DNA from 3 places in the Mesorhizobium sp. M7A.F.Ca.CA.002.04.1.1 genome. Region 2 is predicted to be linked to each of the others. Evidence: predicted binding sites of a transcription regulator. Region 2 holds the regulator's gene; each other region holds the start of a gene.

The links. The regulator PhoB, encoded in region 2, activates phosphate uptake and scavenging genes when phosphate is short. The targets are predictions, from matches to a motif close to TGTCATNNANCTGTCAT.
Region 1: ugpB (sn-glycerol-3-phosphate ABC transporter substrate-binding protein UgpB) is a predicted target of PhoB. The motif match lies at 5,918-5,934, and genes of this name have one in related genera.
Region 3: phnF (phosphonate metabolism transcriptional regulator PhnF) is a predicted target of PhoB. The motif match lies at 1,583-1,599, and genes of this name have one in related genera.

What each region holds. Positions count from the first base shown of each region.
Region 1 covers NZ_RZPL01000062.1:2,032-9,079, reverse strand. Annotated here, with positions in the region: gene ENZ75_RS05535 (iron ABC transporter permease) at 1-423, shown strand, start outside; gene ENZ75_RS05530 (ABC transporter ATP-binding protein) at 420-1,502, shown strand; gene ENZ75_RS05525 (sn-glycerol-3-phosphate import ATP-binding protein UgpC) at 1,539-2,600, opposite strand; gene ugpE (sn-glycerol-3-phosphate ABC transporter permease UgpE) at 2,608-3,456, opposite strand; gene ugpA (sn-glycerol-3-phosphate ABC transporter permease UgpA) at 3,466-4,386, opposite strand; gene ugpB (sn-glycerol-3-phosphate ABC transporter substrate-binding protein UgpB) at 4,544-5,854, opposite strand; gene ENZ75_RS05505 (EAL domain-containing protein) at 6,216-7,048, shown strand, end outside.
Region 2 covers NZ_RZPL01000170.1:445-7,492, reverse strand. Annotated here, with positions in the region: gene ENZ75_RS11680 (ATP-binding cassette domain-containing protein) at 1-697, opposite strand, end outside; gene ENZ75_RS11675 (sugar ABC transporter permease) at 709-2,061, opposite strand; gene xylF (D-xylose ABC transporter substrate-binding protein) at 2,204-3,244, opposite strand; gene ENZ75_RS11665 (ROK family protein) at 3,514-4,761, shown strand; gene phoB (phosphate regulon transcriptional regulator PhoB) at 4,778-5,467, opposite strand; gene phoU (phosphate signaling complex protein PhoU) at 5,484-6,191, opposite strand; gene pstB (phosphate ABC transporter ATP-binding protein PstB) at 6,218-7,036, opposite strand.
Region 3 covers NZ_RZPL01000482.1:100-4,336, forward strand. Annotated here, with positions in the region: partial or broken gene ENZ75_RS22240 (carbon-phosphorus lyase complex subunit PhnI) at 1-430, opposite strand, end outside; gene phnH (phosphonate C-P lyase system protein PhnH) at 432-1,043, opposite strand; gene phnG (phosphonate C-P lyase system protein PhnG) at 1,043-1,504, opposite strand; gene phnF (phosphonate metabolism transcriptional regulator PhnF) at 1,637-2,386, shown strand; gene ENZ75_RS22260 (zinc-binding alcohol dehydrogenase family protein) at 2,464-3,483, opposite strand; partial or broken gene ENZ75_RS22265 (ABC transporter permease) at 3,550-4,237, opposite strand, start outside.

The DNA of each region.
Region 1 (7,048 bases), on a different contig from region 2:
CGCATCGCGCTGCCGCTCTACCAGACCTTGTTCACCATCCTGGTTGCCTATGCGCTGATGTTCCTGCCGCGCGCGCTGGTCAGCCTGCGGGCATCGATCGCGCAGGCGCCGGTCGAACTCGAACGCGCCGCTTCCAGCCTCGGCCGGCCGCCGCTGCAGGCGCTGTGGTCGACGACGATCCGCCTGTCGGCGCCGGGTGCCGCGGCCGGCATGGCCCTGGTGGCGCTCGGCATCATGAACGAACTGACCGCCACCCAGATGCTGGCACCGAACGGCACCCGCACGCTGGCGATGGCTTTCTGGTCCTACAGTGGCGAGATTGATTATGCCTCGGCGGCACCCTACGCCTTCATCATGGTGGTGATGTCGCTGCCCTTGACCTGGCTGCTCTATGTCCAGTCGAAACGGATGGCCGGACGATGAGCTTTCTCGAAATCAGCGGCCTGCACAAGCAATACGGCCCGGTGGCGGCCCTTGCCGGCGTCGACCTCAGCGTCGCCAGCGGCAGCCGCACGGCGATCGTCGGTCCTTCCGGTTGCGGCAAGACGACCCTGCTGCGGCTGATTGCCGGCTTCGAGGCTCCGGACCAGGGCCACATCACGCTCGACGGTGCCATATTGGCCAACGGCGGCGCTGCGGTGCCGGCATATCGCCGAGGCATCGGTGTGGTGGCGCAGGATGGTGCCCTGTTTCCGCATCTGACCATTGGCGACAATATCGGTTTCGGCATGGGCCGCGGCGAGGACAAGCGCGCTGAGCGCATCGTCGAGCTCGCCTATATCGTCGGGCTCGACAAGGCGATCCTCAAACGCCGCCCGCACGAGCTTTCCGGCGGCCAGCAGCAGCGTGTGGCGCTGGCCCGGGCCATGGCGATGAAGCCCAGGCTGATGCTTCTCGACGAGCCGTTCTCGGCGCTCGATACCGGCCTGCGCGCCTCGATGCGCAAGGCGGTGGCCGAACTTCTGGAGGCCGCCGGCATCACCACCATCCTGGTGACGCACGACCAGGCCGAAGCGCTGTCCTTCGCCAGCCAGGTCGCGGTGATGCGCGACGGCAAGTTCTCGCAAATCGGCACGCCGCGCGAGCTCTATCTCAAGCCGAAGGACAGGATGATCGCCGAATTCCTCGGCGACGCCATCATCCTGCCGGCCAAGATATCAAATGGCTTCGCCAACTCGCCGCTCGGCCGCATCGCGGTCGACACCCATGACAGCCGCGATATCGCCCGCATCATGCTTCGCCCGGAGCAGATCGCGCTGAAGAGAACGTCGCGCGAGGGTATGTCCGGCACCTCGGACATGCTGTTCGGCGAGGTGACGGAATCCGAATTCGCCGGCTCGATGTGCACGGTCGCGGTGCGGCTCTTGAACAATGCCGATCCGCCCGATGCGGCAGCGATCGGCAACACGCCGCTGGTCCTGCGCAAACCGGGCATGGACGCGCCGGCGGTCGGCGAGATCGTCCGGCTGACTGTATCGGGAAAGGCGCATGTCTTCGCCTGAACGCCGCGTGGGTGGAGCGTAGGCATATCTTTCTGATTAGCCGACGCGCTTTCCGGCCTGATCGAACCAGTGCAGCTTTTCTGCCTTGGCAACCACGCGCAATTGGTTGCCAACCGTGGCGGTGGCGCGACCCGCGACCCGCACGACGATCCTGCTGCCACCTGCAGCGCAGTGAAGGAAACTTTCGGCGCCTACCGGTTCGACTGCCTCGACCAGCGCCGGCAGGATGAGCGCGCCGGACGGTGCCTCGGACCCGAAGGTGACGTCGGCATCCTCGGGGCGGAAGCCGAGCGTGACGGCGTTCGCAGGCGCAAATTCAATCGTCTTGCCATCAGCCAGCGCCGGACCAGCCGGCCCTTGCGAAAGGGGCAGGAGATTCATCGGCGGCGCGCCAATGAAGGAAGCGACGAAGGTCGAGGCCGGCCTTTCGTAGACGTCGAGCGGCGCCCCCATTTGTTCGACCAGTCCGGCATTCATGACGACGAGGATGTCGGCCAACGTCATCGCCTCGAGCTGGTCATGTGTGACATAGACCGACGTGACGCCAAGCGAGCGCTGCAGGTTCTTTATCTCGACGCGCATCTGGCCACGCAATTTGGCATCGAGATTGGAAAGCGGCTCGTCGAAAAGGAAAACCCTCGGATTGCGCACAATGGCACGACCCATGGCGACACGCTGGCGCTGGCCGCCGGAAAGCTCGCGCGGGCGGCGGTCGAGCAGCGCCGAAAGTTCCAGTATTTTCGCCGTCGCGCGGACCCGGCTGTCGATCTCATCTTTCGGCGTGCCGCGGTTGCGCAGCCCATAGGCCATGTTGTCGTAGACTTTCATATGCGGATAGAGCGCGTAGTTCTGGAACACCATGGCGATGTCACGCTCGGTCGGACCGGTTGAATTTACGATCTTGCCGTCGATCGCAACTGTTCCCGAGGAGATGGTTTCAAGCCCGGCGATCATTCTGAGCAGCGTGGACTTGCCGCAACCCGACGGGCCGACCAGCACGCAAAGCTCCTTGTCGGGAACCGCGATTGAAACGCCCTTCACGGCCTCGAAACCGCTGGGGTAGACCTTCTTCACATCCTTCAGATCGACGGTCGCCATCAGCTTCTCACTTTTCGGAATCGACCAGGCCGCGAACGAACCAGCGTTGCATCAGCACCACGACCAGGATCGGCGGCACGATGGCCAGCATCGCTGTAACCATGACCAGGTGCCATTGCGTATCGGCATCGGCGAAGGAGACCATCTTTCTGAGCGCGATGACGATCGTGTTCATGTTGCTGCTGTTGGTGACGAGCAACGGCCACAGATACTGTGTCCAGCCATAAATGAAGAGGATGACGAACAGCGCCGCGATATTTGTCCGCGACAGCGGCAACAGGATATCGAAGAAGAAGCGCCACGGCCCCGCACCGTCGACCCGCGCCGCCTCAACCAATTCGCCAGGAATCGTCATGAAGAACTGGCGGAACAGCAGCGTGGCGGTGGCCGAGGCGATCAGCGGGATGATCAGGCCCGCATAAGTGTCGATCATGCCGAGATCGACCATCACCTTGTAGGTTGGCAGGATGCGCACCTCGACGGGGAGCATCAGGGTGATGAAGATCAGCCAGAAGAAGGTCATGCGCAGCGGAAAGCGGAAGAACACGATCGCATAGGCAGACAGGATCGAGATGAATATCTTTCCCACCGCGATGCCGAGCGCCATGATCGTCGTGTTGAGCAGCAGCCTGCCGACGCTGACGCCGCCGATGCGGCCGACACCGCCGAACAATGCCTCGCTGTAATTGTTCCAGAACTGATCGCCGGGCAGGAGCGGCAATGGCGGCCTGAGGATCGTTTGCAGCGTCTGCGTCGAGGCAACGAACGTGTAGTAGATCGGGAAGGCGACGATCAATATGCCGAGGATCAGCATGGCGTGGGCGATGACGGTGCGGAGCGGTGACTGGCCGATCATCGCTCGCCCTCAGCCGTAATGGACTTTGCGTTCCACATAGCGGAACTGGATGGCGGTGAGCGAGATGACGATGATCATCAGGATGACCGACTGCGCCGCCGAGTCACCGAGGATCAGATTGACGAAGCCGTCATTGTAGACCTTGTAGACCAGCGTCTCAGTCGTCTTGCCCGGACCGCCCCCGGTGACGGCATGGACGATGCCGAACGTGTCGAACAGGGCATAGACGGTGTTGACGACCAGCAGGAAGAAGGTCGTCGGCGCAAGCAGCGGGAAGACGATGGTCCAGAATCGCTTGGTCTCGCCGGCGCCGTCCATGGCCGCCGCCTCGATCAAGGCTTTCGGCACCGCCTGCAGGCCGGCGACGAAGAACAGGAAATTGTAGCTGATCTGCTTCCAGGCAGCGGCGGACACCAGCAGGATCATGGCGTGGGTGCCATTGAGCAGTGGATCCCAGGCGATGCCGAAACTCCTCAGCATGTAGGCCAGCGACCCGATCGAAGGGTTGAAGAGGAATAGCCACAGCATACCGGCAATCGCCGGCGCCACCGCGTAGGGCCAGATCAAGAGCGTGCGGTAGAGACCTTTGCCGCGCACCACCTTCTCTGCCATGACCGCCAGCAGGAGCGCCACGCACATGGCGACGATAGCGGTCGCAAGGGAAAACACCACCGTGACCTTGATCGAGTTCAGGTAGGCCGGATCGGCAAGCACTTTCCTGAAATTGGCGAACCAGACGAACTTGGTCCTCAGCCCGAACGGATCCTGCCTGAGCATGGATTGGTAGAACGCCTGACCGGCCGGCCAGTAGAAAAAAACGAGCGTGATGGCCAGTTGCGGCGCCACAAGCAGGTAGGGAAGGACCTTGTTGGGGAACACGACGCGAGGGGTCACGGAGCCACTCCGAGGTGATGAGGCGGGGGGCACCATGCGGCACCCCTCTCCGCCAAGATGGCTTTGATGAGCGTTTCGGACTGGGCATCATCGACCATTGGCGAAATCGCAAGGCACGGCAAAACTCCCCTCACGAGGGGAGATGCCCGGCGGGACAGATGGGTGCGCCGTAGAGCAAGGACCTGCGCTCGCTCTAATTCCCCAGCGCTTCCTTGATCGCGGCATTGCCACGCGTAACCGCATTGTCGAGCGCCTGCTGCGCGGTCTGCTGGCCGGCGAGCATCTTCTCGAACTCCTCGTTCTGGATATCGCGCACCTGCGGCAGATTCGGCAGACGTACGCCCTTGGAATTGTCGGTCGGCGTCTTACCCGTCATCTGCAGGATCGGGGTCTCGCGGCCGACATTCTTGTCATAGAAACCGGACTTCTTGGTCGCTTCATAAGCCGCCAGCGTTACCGGCAGATAACCCGACTTCTGGTGCAGGTATTCTTGCACCTCGGTCTTCGACAGGTAGGCGAAGAAGGCCGCGACGCCCTTGTATTCCTCATCGGATTTGTCCGCGAAAACCCACAGGCTGGCGCCACCCGGCGTCGTGTTCTGCGGCGCACCCTTGGCGTCGCTGTCATACGGCAATTGGCCAATGCCGTAATTCATGCCGGACTTGACGATATCGCCAAGTCCGCCGGACGATTCGGTCATGATCCCGCATTCGCCCGCAAGGAAGATCTGCTTGGCTTCGGAGGTGCGGCCGCCATATTTGAAGGTGCCGTCCTTGGCGAGGTCCGCCAGCGCCTGGAAATGGTTGACGAAAATCGGCGCGTTGATCTTGAGCTCGACATCGCCGCCGGCCAGACCGTTCTGCTGGGTGGCCCATGACACGTCATTCCAGGCCGCGAAATTCTCCAGATGTATCCAGGTCAGCCAGGTCGAGGTGTAGCCGCAGGCGGCCGCGCCGCTCGCCTTGATCTTCTTGGCGTCTTCCCACACTTCATTCCAGGTCTTGGGTGGGCTATCGACGTCGAGACCAGCCTTCTTGAAGATATCCTTGTTGTAATAAAGGATCGGCGAGGAGGAGTTGTAGGGGAAGGAGAGCATGGTGCCGTCCGGCTTCGAATAATAGCCGACTATGCCTGGCAGATACTGGCTCTTGTCGAAGGTCATTCCAGCGCTGGTCAACACATCGGCTGCGGGCTTGATGGCACCTTCGGCCGCCATCATCACGCCGGTGCCGACGTCGAACACCTGGATGATGTCTGGCGCCTGGCCCGCGCGGTAGGCGGCAATGCCGGCATTCAGCGTCTCGGGATACGTGCCTTTGAACACCGGAACGAGCTCATAGTCGCTCTGGCTGGCATTGAAATCTTTGGAGATCTTGTCGACGACTTCGGCATTGGCGCCAGTCATGGCGTGCCACCAACTGATCTGCGTGACGGCAAAAGCGGAGGTTGAGGAAAGCGTCATAAAGGTAGCGGCAACACCGGCCGCGAAGCCGAAGGACTTCATGTTTCATCTCCCGTTTGTCATTGGCGAAAGGGGGCACTCCCGCGAAGGCAATATGTGTCGCTCATGACAATCAGACAACGGTTTTGTTGCAGATCGACGAACTTCACCCTTTACCTGACGCAACGCTCGTCTCCGCTTGGAGGCATGGGAAGCGATGCGGTTAGCCGGCTTAGCGCGACGACAAGCGCGCCAGGAACCACCGTCGGGACCGTCAAGCTGGCTTTCGGCGTGTCAGCCCTGATTGCAGCCGCAGCAACCCGAAGAGACACGCCAAGGTTGCAGCCGACTTTATCGATCCCTCAACGGCAACGCGCTACTCAATCCTGCTGCCCTGTTTATTTCCAAAGCTCAGGTGAAATAAATGCTGACGGTCTACAATTGTATCGTCAACGAACATGATCTGAGACTGGTCGCACTCGCCGCGTTGATCTGCGGAATTTCCTGCTTCTCTGCTGTCAACCTGCTTCAGCACATAAGCCGTTCCACAGATCGGAACCGGCTTGCCTGGCTGATGATCGCGGCCACTTCGACCGGCTTTGGCATCTGGGCAACGCACTTCATCGCCATGCTCGCATTCACACCGGGCATACCCAGTGCCTATGATCCGGCACTCTCCGTGCTTTCGCTCGCTGCTTCGGTCACTTTGACGGCAGCCGGCATGTGGATCGCCACCTTGCGGGATGAGTTCGACTATCATCTCGTCGGCGGCGCCGTGCTGGGCGGCGGTATCGCAGCCATGCACTACATCGGCATGGCGGCGTTCGAGGTTCAGGGCCGTATCGAGTGGAACCTGTTGCTTGTCGCCGTTTCCCTGCTGGCCGGCGTAACGCTCGCGGCGCTGGCGCTGCGTGTCGTGCAGCGCCGCCCCTCCTTGAAGGCGACATCCGGCGGCGCGGTGCTGCTGACGCTGGCGATCTGCACCCTGCATTTCATCGGGATGGGTGCCGTCTCGATCTTCCCCGATCCCTCGATCGTCATATCCGAATACACGATCGAGCCGACCTCGCAGGCTTTCGCGGCCGCCGCCGCCACACTGGTGATCCTGGTTCTGTCGGCATCGGCGCTGTGGATCGATTTGCGCTTCCGTCGCCAGAAGCTCGAGGTCGACCGCATGCACGGCCTGGCCAATGCCGCCGTGGAGGGGCTGATCGTCTGCGACGGCAACCGCATCATCAGTGCCAATGACAGCATTGC
Region 2 (7,048 bases):
GGGCGGTGCCGACCACCTGGCCGTTCTTCATGACGCAGACCCGGTCGGCAAGCTCGAACACATCGTGGATGTCGTGGCTGATCAGGAAGATGCCGATGCCGTCGGACTTCAGCTGCTTGACCAGTTCGCCGACCTGCGTCGTTTCCTGCGGACCAAGTGCGGCCGTCGGCTCGTCCATGATCAGGATGCGGGCGTTGAACAGGATCGCACGCGCGATCGCCACCGATTGCCGCTGGCCGCCCGACAGCTTGATCACCGGCTCCTTGAAACGCTGGAACCGGGGATTGAGCCGACCCATCACCTTGCGCGCCTCGGCCTCCATGGCAACGTCGTCGAGCGTGCCCCAGGCGGTCATCAACTCGCGGCCGAGGAACAGATTGGCGGCGGCGTCGACATTGTCGGCCAACGCCAGCGTCTGGTAGATCGTCTCGATGCCGTATTTCTTGGCGTCGCGCGGGTTGGAGATCGATGCCTCCTCGCCGTTGACGAAGATCTGGCCCGAATCGCGCTTGTAGGCGCCGGACAGGATCTTGATCAATGTCGACTTGCCGGCGCCATTATGGCCGAGCAGCGCCACGACCTCGCCGGGGAAAAGATCGATCGAGGCGTCGTCGACGGCGCGGATGCCGCCAAACGCGATCGAGATGTTCCTCATGTCGATCAGCGCGGTGGCTGCAGGAGCAGTCTTGTCAGTCATGGCATGCCCTCCTAGACGCGCTTGCGATAGACGGTGTCGAGCCACACGGCGATCACCAGTACGGCGCCGACGACGATGCTCTGCAGCGGCGAGTCGACACCAAGCAGCACCATGCCGGACTGCAGCGATTGCATCAGCAGGGCGCCGAGCATGGCGCCGATGATCGTTCCCGACCCGCCGGCTAGCGACGTGCCACCGATCACGGCGGCTGCAATGACGAGCAGCTCGTCGAGCGTTCCAAGCACGTTGGTGGCCGAATTCTGCCGGGCCGAGGAGATCGCCGCGGCAATCGTGGCCAGCACGCCCATGATCATGAACACCTTCATGGTGATCCAGCGCGTGTTGATGCCGGCGAGATTGGCCGCCTCGGGATTGCCGCCGATGGCGAAGACATAGCGGCCGAAACGGGTGCGGTTGGTGATGAAGGTCATGACCAGCCCGACGGCGACCGCCATCAGCACCGGTATGGCGATACCGTGGGCGATGAACAGGCCGCCTTCGGGAACGGTGATGTTGTTGGCGGCCGCATATCTGTTCACGATGCCGATCGGCCAGGGGTAGGAGTTGGCGAGCCAGACCGCACCCATGATGGCGCCGCAGGTGACGACACCGAGCAGCGCCTCGGCCCAGATCGGACGTAGCGGAAAACGGAAACGCTTGCGCTGCACCCGCCCGTTGAACAGCCCAAACACCACGGCGAGGCAGGCGACGATCCCGACAACCCAGCTCCAGGTTGCGCCGATCGATCCCGCCGGCCCGCCGCCCATCAGCTGAAAGGTGGCGTTAAGCGGCGCCACGGTCTGGCCTGATGTGACCCACCAGGCAGCACCGCGCCAGACCAGCAGGCCGCCCAGCGTCACGATAAAGGCGGGCACTTCGAGATAGGCGATGACGAAGCCTTGAAAGGCGCCGATCAACAGGCCGAGCGCCAGGCCGATGACCAGCGCCAGGGCCCAGATCCACGGATTGCCGAGTTCGAGCCCGACAAAACGCACCAGGAAATGCACCTGGGCAAATCCCATCACCATGCCGATCAGGCCCTCGGCGGAACCGACCGACAGGTCGATGTTGCGCATGACGATGACCAGCACCATGCCGCAGGCCATGATGGCGACCGCGGATGTCTGCACCGACAGGTTCCACAGATTGCGCGGCGTGAGAAAGGTGCGGCTGTCGAAATCGAGCGGGTTGACGCCGAGGCGCAGGCTGGAAATGACATGCAGCCCAATCCAGATGACCAGCAGCGCGCCGATCATGCCGAGCATCCGGGTGTCGATCTCGGTCGCCTTCAGGAACCGGGCGACGGCGCCGAGTTCCGACGCGCGCGCCGTATCGGCCTGCGGGTTGGACGTCGTGTCGGTCATGATTTCCTCCCACCGGCTGGCCGTCTGACGCGCATGCCGGAGCCCAGCCTAGAAGCTATCCGCATGATGCGGAAACACAATTCTTTGAGAAAACGCCGCGGCTTTTGGGCCGCGGCGTTCAGATATTTCGAAGTGGTCCGGATCAGTTACAGGCCGCGACGGTGCCGGCAGCGACACCCGCGCAGACTTCGTCCTTCTTGATCCAGCCAGCGTCGATGACGACGTTGAGATTGTCCTTGGTGATGGCAACCGGAGTCAGGAACAGCGACTTGACGGTGTTGCCGCCCGGCGTCGTGAAGTCCTTGGCGCCGGCGATGTCGCTCGTCTTCTTGCCGTCGGCCAGTTGCGAGGCGATCTCGGCGGCATTCTTGCCGAGCTCGCGCGCGTCCTTCCACACCGACACGGTTTGCGTGCCCAGGGCGATGCGGTTCAGCGCGGCGTGGTCGCCGTCCTGCCCCGAGACCGGCACGGTGCCGGCCAAGCCTTGAGCCGTCAGCGCCGCGACGACGCCACCGGCAGTGCCGTCATTGGCCGCGACCACCGCGTCGACCTTGTTGTCGTTGGCGGTCAGGAACTGTTCCATGTTCTTCTGGGCGTTGGCGGGCAGCCAGCCATCCGTGTAGGCTTCGCCGACATTCTTGATCTTGCCGCTGTCAATGGCTTCCTTGAGCACTTCCATCGAGCCCGAGAACAGGAAGTCGGCATTGGGATCGGCACCGGAGCCCTTGATGAAGACGTAGTTGCCTTCCGGCTTGACCTTGAACACTTCGCGGGCCTGCATGCGGCCGACTTCCTTGTTGTCGAAGGTCAGATAGAAAACATCCTTGTTCTCGATCAACCGGTCATAGCCGACGACCGGAATGCCTTCGTCCAGGGCTTTCTGCACGGCCGGGCCGATGGCCGAAGCATCCTGCGCCAGGATGATCAGGGAATTGGCGCCCTGCGAGATCAGGCTTTCGACGTCCGTAAGCTGCTTGCCGGGATTGGACTGCGCATCGGCGGAGATGTACTTGTCGCCGGCGGCCTCGATCGCCGTCTTCATGGCGGCCTCGTCGGTCTTCCAGCGTTCCTCCTGGAAGTTGGACCACGAAACGCCGACGACTTTGTCCTTCGCCTGCGCGACAGACGCGAGCGTCAGCGACATGGCGGCACCCGCCAGGATGGCGGCTGTGAATCTTTTCATATTATCCTCCCTGCGCCGCGTATGGCGCGACCAAACTGGCCCGAAGGCCGGCACAAAGGCCCTATTTTTTCGAGCCTCGAAAAAATACTGGGCCAACGCCCGAACGCTGTCAACATCGATTCTGATGGATTTTGATGTCGTTTCGAATTTTTTTCGGGCCTCGGAATAAATAAATGACACGGCGCGCGGCTTCTGCCAGTATTTGACCGCGTCACCGACAGCGTTCCAGGGCAGGAAGAACCGCGGCGACCGGGAGGATATGAAAGAGCATGTCGGTCGGAATCCGCCACGACGATTTGCGCCGCCGCAACCGCGCGATGGTGATCGCGGCGGTGCGCCGCGCCGGACAGCCGTCGCGCACCGAGATCGCCGCAACCACAAGCCTCAGCCATTCGACGATCTCGGCGATCTCATCCGACCTGATCGTCGAAGGTATCCTGACCGAAAGCAAGCCGAGCGAGGCCGGCTCGCTCAAACGCGGCCGTCCGCAGGTCGGCCTCAGCCTCAATCCGGAAGCGGCCGCGGTAATGACCGTGGTGCTGTCGCTGAACTTCCTCTCGGTCGCCGTCATCGACTATGCCGGCCAGGTAATATCCGAGGAACAGCGCCGGCTCGACACGCTGACGATGTCGCGCGACTCGCTGATCGGTGAGTGCACGGCAATCGTGCGGCGCCGCCTGGAAGATCCCGACCTGGACGTGCGCAGCATCGCCCGTATCGCGCTGGCCGTCCAGGGCATCACCGACACCCGTGCCCGCGCCATGCTGTGGTCGCCGATCACGCCGCACACCGACATCGCCTTCGCCGACATATTCGAAGACGAGTTCGGCATCCCAGCCATTATGGAGAACGATTGCAACATGATGGCGGTGGCGCTGCGCTGGCGCGACCCCGATCGTTACCGCGACGATTTCATCGCTATCCTTTTGTCGCACGGCATCGGCATGGGGCTGGTGCTGAAGGGCGAATTGTTCACCGGCACCCATTCCTCGGGCGGCGAATTCGGCCACATGATTCATCGGCCGAACGGGGCGCTGTGTCGCTGCGGACGGCGCGGCTGCGTCGAAGCCTATGCCGGCAATTATGCCATCTGGCGCAACGCGCGGCAGATGGGCGAGGATGCAGAACCCGTCGCCGATGTCAGCGATGCCGACATGCGCGCCCTGGCTGCCGCCGCCCGCGAAAGGGACGGACCCGAACGGGAAGCCTATCGCAAGGCCGGCGAAGCGCTCGGCTACGGCCTCGGCAGCCTGTTCGCGCTGATCGATCCGGCGCCGGTCGCCATGGTCGGCGTCAGCGCCGCCGCCTTCGACCTGATCGAGCCGGCATTGCGGCAAGCGATTGCCCAGACCGCCGGCGGCCAGCATTCCAAGTCGATTTCCTTCGACACCGAGCCGAACGAACTGCCGCTGATCCGCGAAGGCTGCGCCATGCGGGCGCTAATCTTCGTCGATCAGGAGATTTTTGCGCCGGGCGTGCAGGCGAGATCCGGTCTCGGCGGCAAGAACGTGGCGTGAGTTCAAACGAGGGAGTTCAGTCCTCGCGAATGGCGTAACCCGCCCCACGGATGGTGCGGATGACATCGGGCATACGGCCGTTGTTGACCGCCTTGCGCAGCCGGCCGACATGCACATCGACCGTGCGTTCGTCGATGTAGATCGTCTCGCCCCAGACATTGTCGAGCAGTTGGCTGCGCGAGAACACGCGGCCTGGATGGCGCATCATGAATTCAAGCAGGCGGAATTCCGTCGGCCCGAGCCGGATTTCGCTCTTCTTGCGATAGACACGGTGCGATTCGCGATCGAGCACGATATCGCCGACCTTGAGCACGCTGGACAGCACTTCCGGCTTGGCCCGGCGCAGCAGCGCCTTGACCCTGGCCATGAACTCCGGCGTCGAGAAAGGCTTGACCAGATAGTCGTCGGCACCGGTCGAGAGGCCGCGCACGCGGTCGCTTTCCTCGCCTCGCGCGGTCAGCATGATGATCGGCAGCCGCTCGGTCTCGGGACGCATCCTTAGCCGGCGGCAGAGTTCGATACCGGAAACCGCAGGCACCATCCAGTCGAGCACCAGAAGGTCTGGAACGTTCTCCTGCAGCCGGATTTCGGCCTCGTCGCCGCGCGTCACCACCTCGACCTGGTAACCTTCGGATTCGAGATTGTAGCGGAGCAGCACGCCTAGCGGCTCCTCATCCTCCACCACCATGATGCGTGGCGCGATCATCGGCTGGTCACCCCTGTCATGCCGCTGGCGCGGACATTGCCGTCTCGTCCTGCTTCGGACGGTTGGCTGGCAACTGCGTGCCGGTCAAAACATAATAGGCATTTTCGGCGATGTTGGTCACGTGGTCGCCGATCCGCTCGAGGTTCTTGGCGCAAAACAACAGGTGCGTGCACGCCGTGATGTTGCGCGGATCTTCCATCATGTAGGTCAGAAGTTCGCGGAACACCGATGTGTATTTGACGTCGATGCGTTCATCATTGTTTCTGAGCGTGGCAAGCGCTGCCGCGTCAGCGGCGGCATACTCGTCGACGACCCCCTGCACCTGGATCAGCACCAGCTGCGCCATTGCGTCGATCGAATGCGAAAGGTCGTGCGGCGTGACGCTCAGCCCGACAGTGCCGACGCGCTTGGCGATGTTCTTGGCAAGGTCGCCGATGCGCTCGAGGTCGCCGGCCATGCGGATCGAACCGACCACCGCACGCAGATCGTTGGCCATTGGCTGGCGCTTGGCGATCAGCGTGATGGCACGATCGTCCAGCTCGCGCTGGCGTGCATCCATGATGGCGTCGTCGGAAACCACCCGCTGCGCCAGCGCATTGTCCGAATTGAGCAAAGCCCTGGTCGAGCCACCGACCATCGAGCGGGCGAGATCGCCCATGTCGCGGATCAGCTGGCTGATCTGCTCCAGATCCTCATCGAAAGATGCAACGGTATGTTCACCCATGATCTTCGTCCCTCATATGCCAGAGATCAGCCGAACCGGCCGGTGATGTAGTCCTGGGTGCGTTTGTCGTCGGGGGTGGTGAACATCTTGTCGGTGGCGCCCTCCTCGACCAGATAGCCAAGATGGAACATCGCGGTGCGCTGCGACACGCGCGCTGCCTGCTGCATCGAATGGGTGACGATGACGATCGTATAGTTCTGACGCAGTTCGTCGATCAGTTCCTCGACGCGAGCGGTGGCGATCGGGTCGAGCGCCGAACACGGTTCGTCCATCAGGATCACCTCGGGCGACACGGCGATGGCGCGTGCAATGCACAGGCGCTGCTGCTGGCCACCGGAAAGACCCGTGCCAGGTTCCTGCAAACGGTCCTTGACCTCGTTCCAGATCGCCGCCTTCTTCAGGCTGGACTCGACGATCTGATCCATGTCGGCCTTGCGCTTGGCCAATCCGTGGATGCGCGGACCATAGGCGACGTTCTCGTAGATCGACTTTGGGAACGGATTGGGTTTCTGGAACACCATGCCGACGCGCGCCCTGAGTTCGACGACATCGATGTTCTTGTCGTAGATGTCCTCTTCGTCGAGCGTGATCTTGCCGGTTACCCGTGCTGAATCGATGGTGTCGTTCATGCGGTTGAGGCAGCGCAGGAAGGTGGACTTGCCGCAGCCGGAGGGGCCGATCAGCGCCGTCACCTGGTTCAGGCGGACGTCGAGATCGACGTCGAACAGCGCCTGCTTCTCGCCGTAGAACACGCCGACCTTGTCGCCGCGCATTTTTATCACTTCGTTCGACTTCATCTTGTCGCCCACTGCGTTTTCAAGGGACTGTTCGGTCATGATGTTCATACCAAAATGCCT
Region 3 (4,237 bases), on a different contig from region 2:
GCAAGGGCTCGGCGACATCGGCGCCGGCGGCAAGCTCGGGATCGAGCAGCCGGTGGGTGTAGTCGAAGGTCGGTCCGAGCAACTGGCCGCCGGGCAGATCCTTGTAGGTCGCCGAGACGCGCCGCTCGACCAGCATGTTGGCGGTGTCGATGGGCCTGGAGTAGCCGAAGCGCGGCAGCGTGGTGCGGTAGGCGCGCACCAGGAAGATCGCCTCGATCATGTCGCCGCGCGCCTGGACGATGGCGAGCGCGGCCAGTTCACGATCATAGAGCGAGCCTTCGCTCATCACCCGGTCGACGCCGAGCGCCAGCTGCTCGACGATCTGGTCGAGACGAAGGGCGGGCACCGAACGGTCGCCACGCCGGCGGTCGGCCAGCAGGCTGTGGGCGTTGGCGATTGCCGCTTCGCCACCTTTTACCGCGACATACATCTTACGCCTCCATCGTCTTGATGCGCGTCGTGCGCGGTAGGCAGGCGATGCCGCCTGATGTGGCGAGGATGATGTCGACGCCGCGCGGAAAGCGCTTGATATTCTGCTTCCACTGCTCGACGAAATGGCGTGGCATCTGCGCCGGCGCGATCGTGGCGCTGGTTTCGATGCCGGGACCTTCGAGCAATAGCGGCGTGCCGGAGACCAGATCGCTGACCTGCAGGATCAGCGTGGTCGAGCGGTCGGGATAATCCTGCGTGCCCTGCGAAAAGCCATCGAGCGCCATCATCTCGGCAGGTGCTGCGACCAAGGCGAAATGCGCATCGGCCGGTGTGTTGGCCAATGGCGCGCCGGTATGGAACCCAAGCCACGATCTGATCGCGGTGGAGGCCTGCAAAGCCGGGTCGAGCCAGAGCGGCGTGTCATTGTCGCACAGCGCCAGTGCGATGGCGCCGGCGGTAGCCGAGAGCGGCACCGGCGGGCGGGCGAAGGCCGGCAGCGGTTGCACGCTGCCCGGCCGAGCCATTGCGTCCATCACGGCGCGGAACACGGTCTGGGCGTTGAAGACCGGATCGGCGAACCCGCCCTCGATCGATTGCGCTGCAATGTCCATCAGTCTTCTCCGCGAACCATGGTGAAGAAATCGACCTTCGTTGCCGCCGTCTCGGCGCGGCGTTTTTCGTGCGCCAAGGTCAGAGCCGACCGCAGAGGCGCTATCAGTCCGGTCTCGACCTCATTGCGGCGGGCAGGGTCCTGCCATAGGGCGTCGGCGATAGCCGCCAGCTTCGCCTTCTGCTTGTCGCGGCCAAGCGCATAGCAATGGCCGACCTGTCCGGTGGGTAGCCTGACCGTGGCGCGGGTGACGGTCGCCTCGCCGACATTGAAAGGGGCGCCGCCGCCGCCGATGCGGCCGCGCAGGGTGACAAGGCCGGTTTCGGGGCCGCGCAACAGCTCGGCGTCCGAAGGCAGTCCGGCCTCATTCCAGAGCCGTACGATGTCATCGCCGCTGGATTGCGTAAGGGTTGCCATGGCGGCTTTGCGCTCGGCCTGGTCGCGGGCTTCCTGTCCTCGCATCAGCAGCATTCCTCTTTGTTAATTTGTCTATTGATGTAGACAACTATACAAATTATATCTATTATCTAACGCGTGTCCATGACGGGTGGATGACAGCGATAGAAGACTGGGCGCTGGAAGGTTGGGGCAATGATGGTCGGGCGGCTGTTAGCGGACAGCATCGAGCGGCGCAGTGGCGTTTCGCTGTGGCGGCAGATCGCCGACAAGATCCTACATGCGATCGCCATCGGCGATTTCACGGAGAATGCAGCGCTGCCGCCGGAGGTGGCGCTGGCAGAACGCTATGGCGTCAACCGTCACACGGTGCGCAACGCCATATCAGCCCTTGTAAGGGAAGGCGTGCTGCGGGCCGAGCAGGGGCGCGGCACCTTCGTACTGTCGCGCAAGCGGCTGTCCTATCCGATCGGGGCGCGCACACGTTTTTCGACAGGGCTGCAAGGGCAAACGACGGAACGGCACATCGTCCTGCTCGCCTCGTCGGTCGAGCCGGCCAGCCAGCGCGTCGCCGAGGGACTGGGTCTTCCCAAGGGAGCCGATGTGATCCGGTTGGAAACGCGCGGCGAAGCCGACGGACGGCCGGTGTCGCGCGCTGCCGGCTGGTTCGAGGCCCGGCGCTTTGCCGGCATCGATGCCGCGATGGGGGAAACAGGCTCGATCACCGCATCGCTGGCGCGGTTCGGCATAGACGACTATCTCAGGCAATCGACCGTGCTGTCGGCGCGCCATGCCGATGCGGCGGACCTTGCCGACCTCGACCTGCAGCCGGGCGCCATCGTGCTGGTCACGGTTGCCGTCAACGTCACGCCGGACGGCCAGCCGATCCAGTTTTCCGAGTCGCGCTTTCCGGCCGAACGGGTGGAGCTGAAGCTGTCGGCGCTGTAGGGAGTGCCCGGCCCAGCTCGGCCGCATTCACTTGCCAGCGGCGGCGCATTTGAGGACCGGCTTCGCCGCCTGCCATGTTATAACCCCACCTCGATCACAGCCTTGATCAGGCCGGATTTCTCATGCGCCCAACGAGCCAGATCGCGCGGCGTGGCGGCGAGTGTGGTGCGGTGTGTGACGAGCTTGGCCAGTGGTACGGCCCCGTTGCGGATCGAGGCGGCGACATGGTCGAAGTCGGCGCGCAGCGCGTTGCGGCTGCCGATCAGCGTCATCTCGCGCTTGTGGAATTCCGGATCGGAAAAGCTGATGTCGTCCTTGACGACGGAGACCAGCACCAGCGTTCCGCCATGCGCGACATGGGCGAAGGCCGACTGCACCGACTGGGTGTTGCCGGTGGCGTCGAAGACCACATCGAAGCCTTCGCCTGATGTCGCTTCCCTGATCAGATCGGGCACCGCGCCGCGCGAGCCGTCTAGGGTCTGGAAACCAAGCTCGTTTCCAGCGAAGGCGAGCCTTTCACTGCTCATGTCGAGCAGCGTCACGTCGAGCCCGGCGATGCGGGCGAAGATGGCGGTGCCGAGCCCGATCGGGCCGGCGCCGATGACCAGCGTGTGGGCGCCGGGGTCGGCGCGGGCGCGCCGCACGGCATGCGCGCCGATGGCCAGGAACTCGACGGCAGCGGCGTCGGCCAGCGAAAGGCCGTTGGCCGGATAGAGATTTTGCGCCGGCACCAGGATGCGTTCGCACATGGCGCCGTCGCGATGCACGCCAAGCACCTCGATCCTGACACAGCAATTGGGCTTGCCGTGCCGGCAGGCGATGCACTTGCCGCAGGAAAGATAGGGGTTGACGACGACGGGCTCACCAATGGCCAGTTCGACGCCTTCGCCGGTCTCCATCACGGTACCCGAGACCTCATGACCCATGATGCGGGGATAGGCGAGGAACGGGTGCTTGCCCTCGAAAATGTGGTAGTCGGTGCCGCAGATGCCGACATGGCTGACCGCCACCAGCGCCCAGCCGGGAGGCGGTGCCTCGGGTGCGGGCCGGTCTTCAAGGACAAGATCGCCGGGCGAACGGCAGAGGACGGCTTTCATGCGCTAATCCAGTCATGAAATCGCCGGCCCGTTGGTGTGGCGGACCGGCGGTTGATTGCGGGGTCGCTACTTGCCGCGGCGGCGCAGGCCGTCGAAGTAGACGATGATGATGATCAGCGCGCCGGTGATGATGCGCTGCCAGAACGAATTGACGTTGAGCAGGTTGGCGCCGTTGTTGATGGTGGCCAGGATGAAGGCGCCGAGCAGCGGCCCATGCACCGAGCCGACGGCGCCGAACAGCGAGGTGCCGCCGATGACCGACGACGCGATCGCCTGCAGTTCCCAGCCCTCGGCCTGCGTCGGGTTGCCGATGCCGATGCGGGCGGCCAGCAGCACGCCGACAAAGGCGGCGCACAGGCCCGACAGCGTGTAGGCCATGTAGATGGTGCGCTGGACATTGACGCCGGACAGGCGCGAGGCCTCGGCGTTGGAGCCGACCGAAAACAGGTATCTGCCCCAGCGGCTGTGGTGCAGGAAGATATAGGCCGGAATGCCGACCAGGATCACCATCCAGAACAGGTTGGGGATGCCGATGAAGGAATTGCGCGAGAAGGCGGTGAAGGTGTCGCTGTTGATGTTGATCGAATTGCCGTTGGTCATCAAAAGGCCGATGCCGCGCAGCGAGGTCAACGTCGCCAGCGTGATGATGAAGGGCGGCAGGCCCATCTTGACGATACCGAAGCCGTGGAACATGCCGATGGCGACACCGACCAGCAGCGTCACCAGAATGGCGAGCCAGATGGGGAAGCCGGCA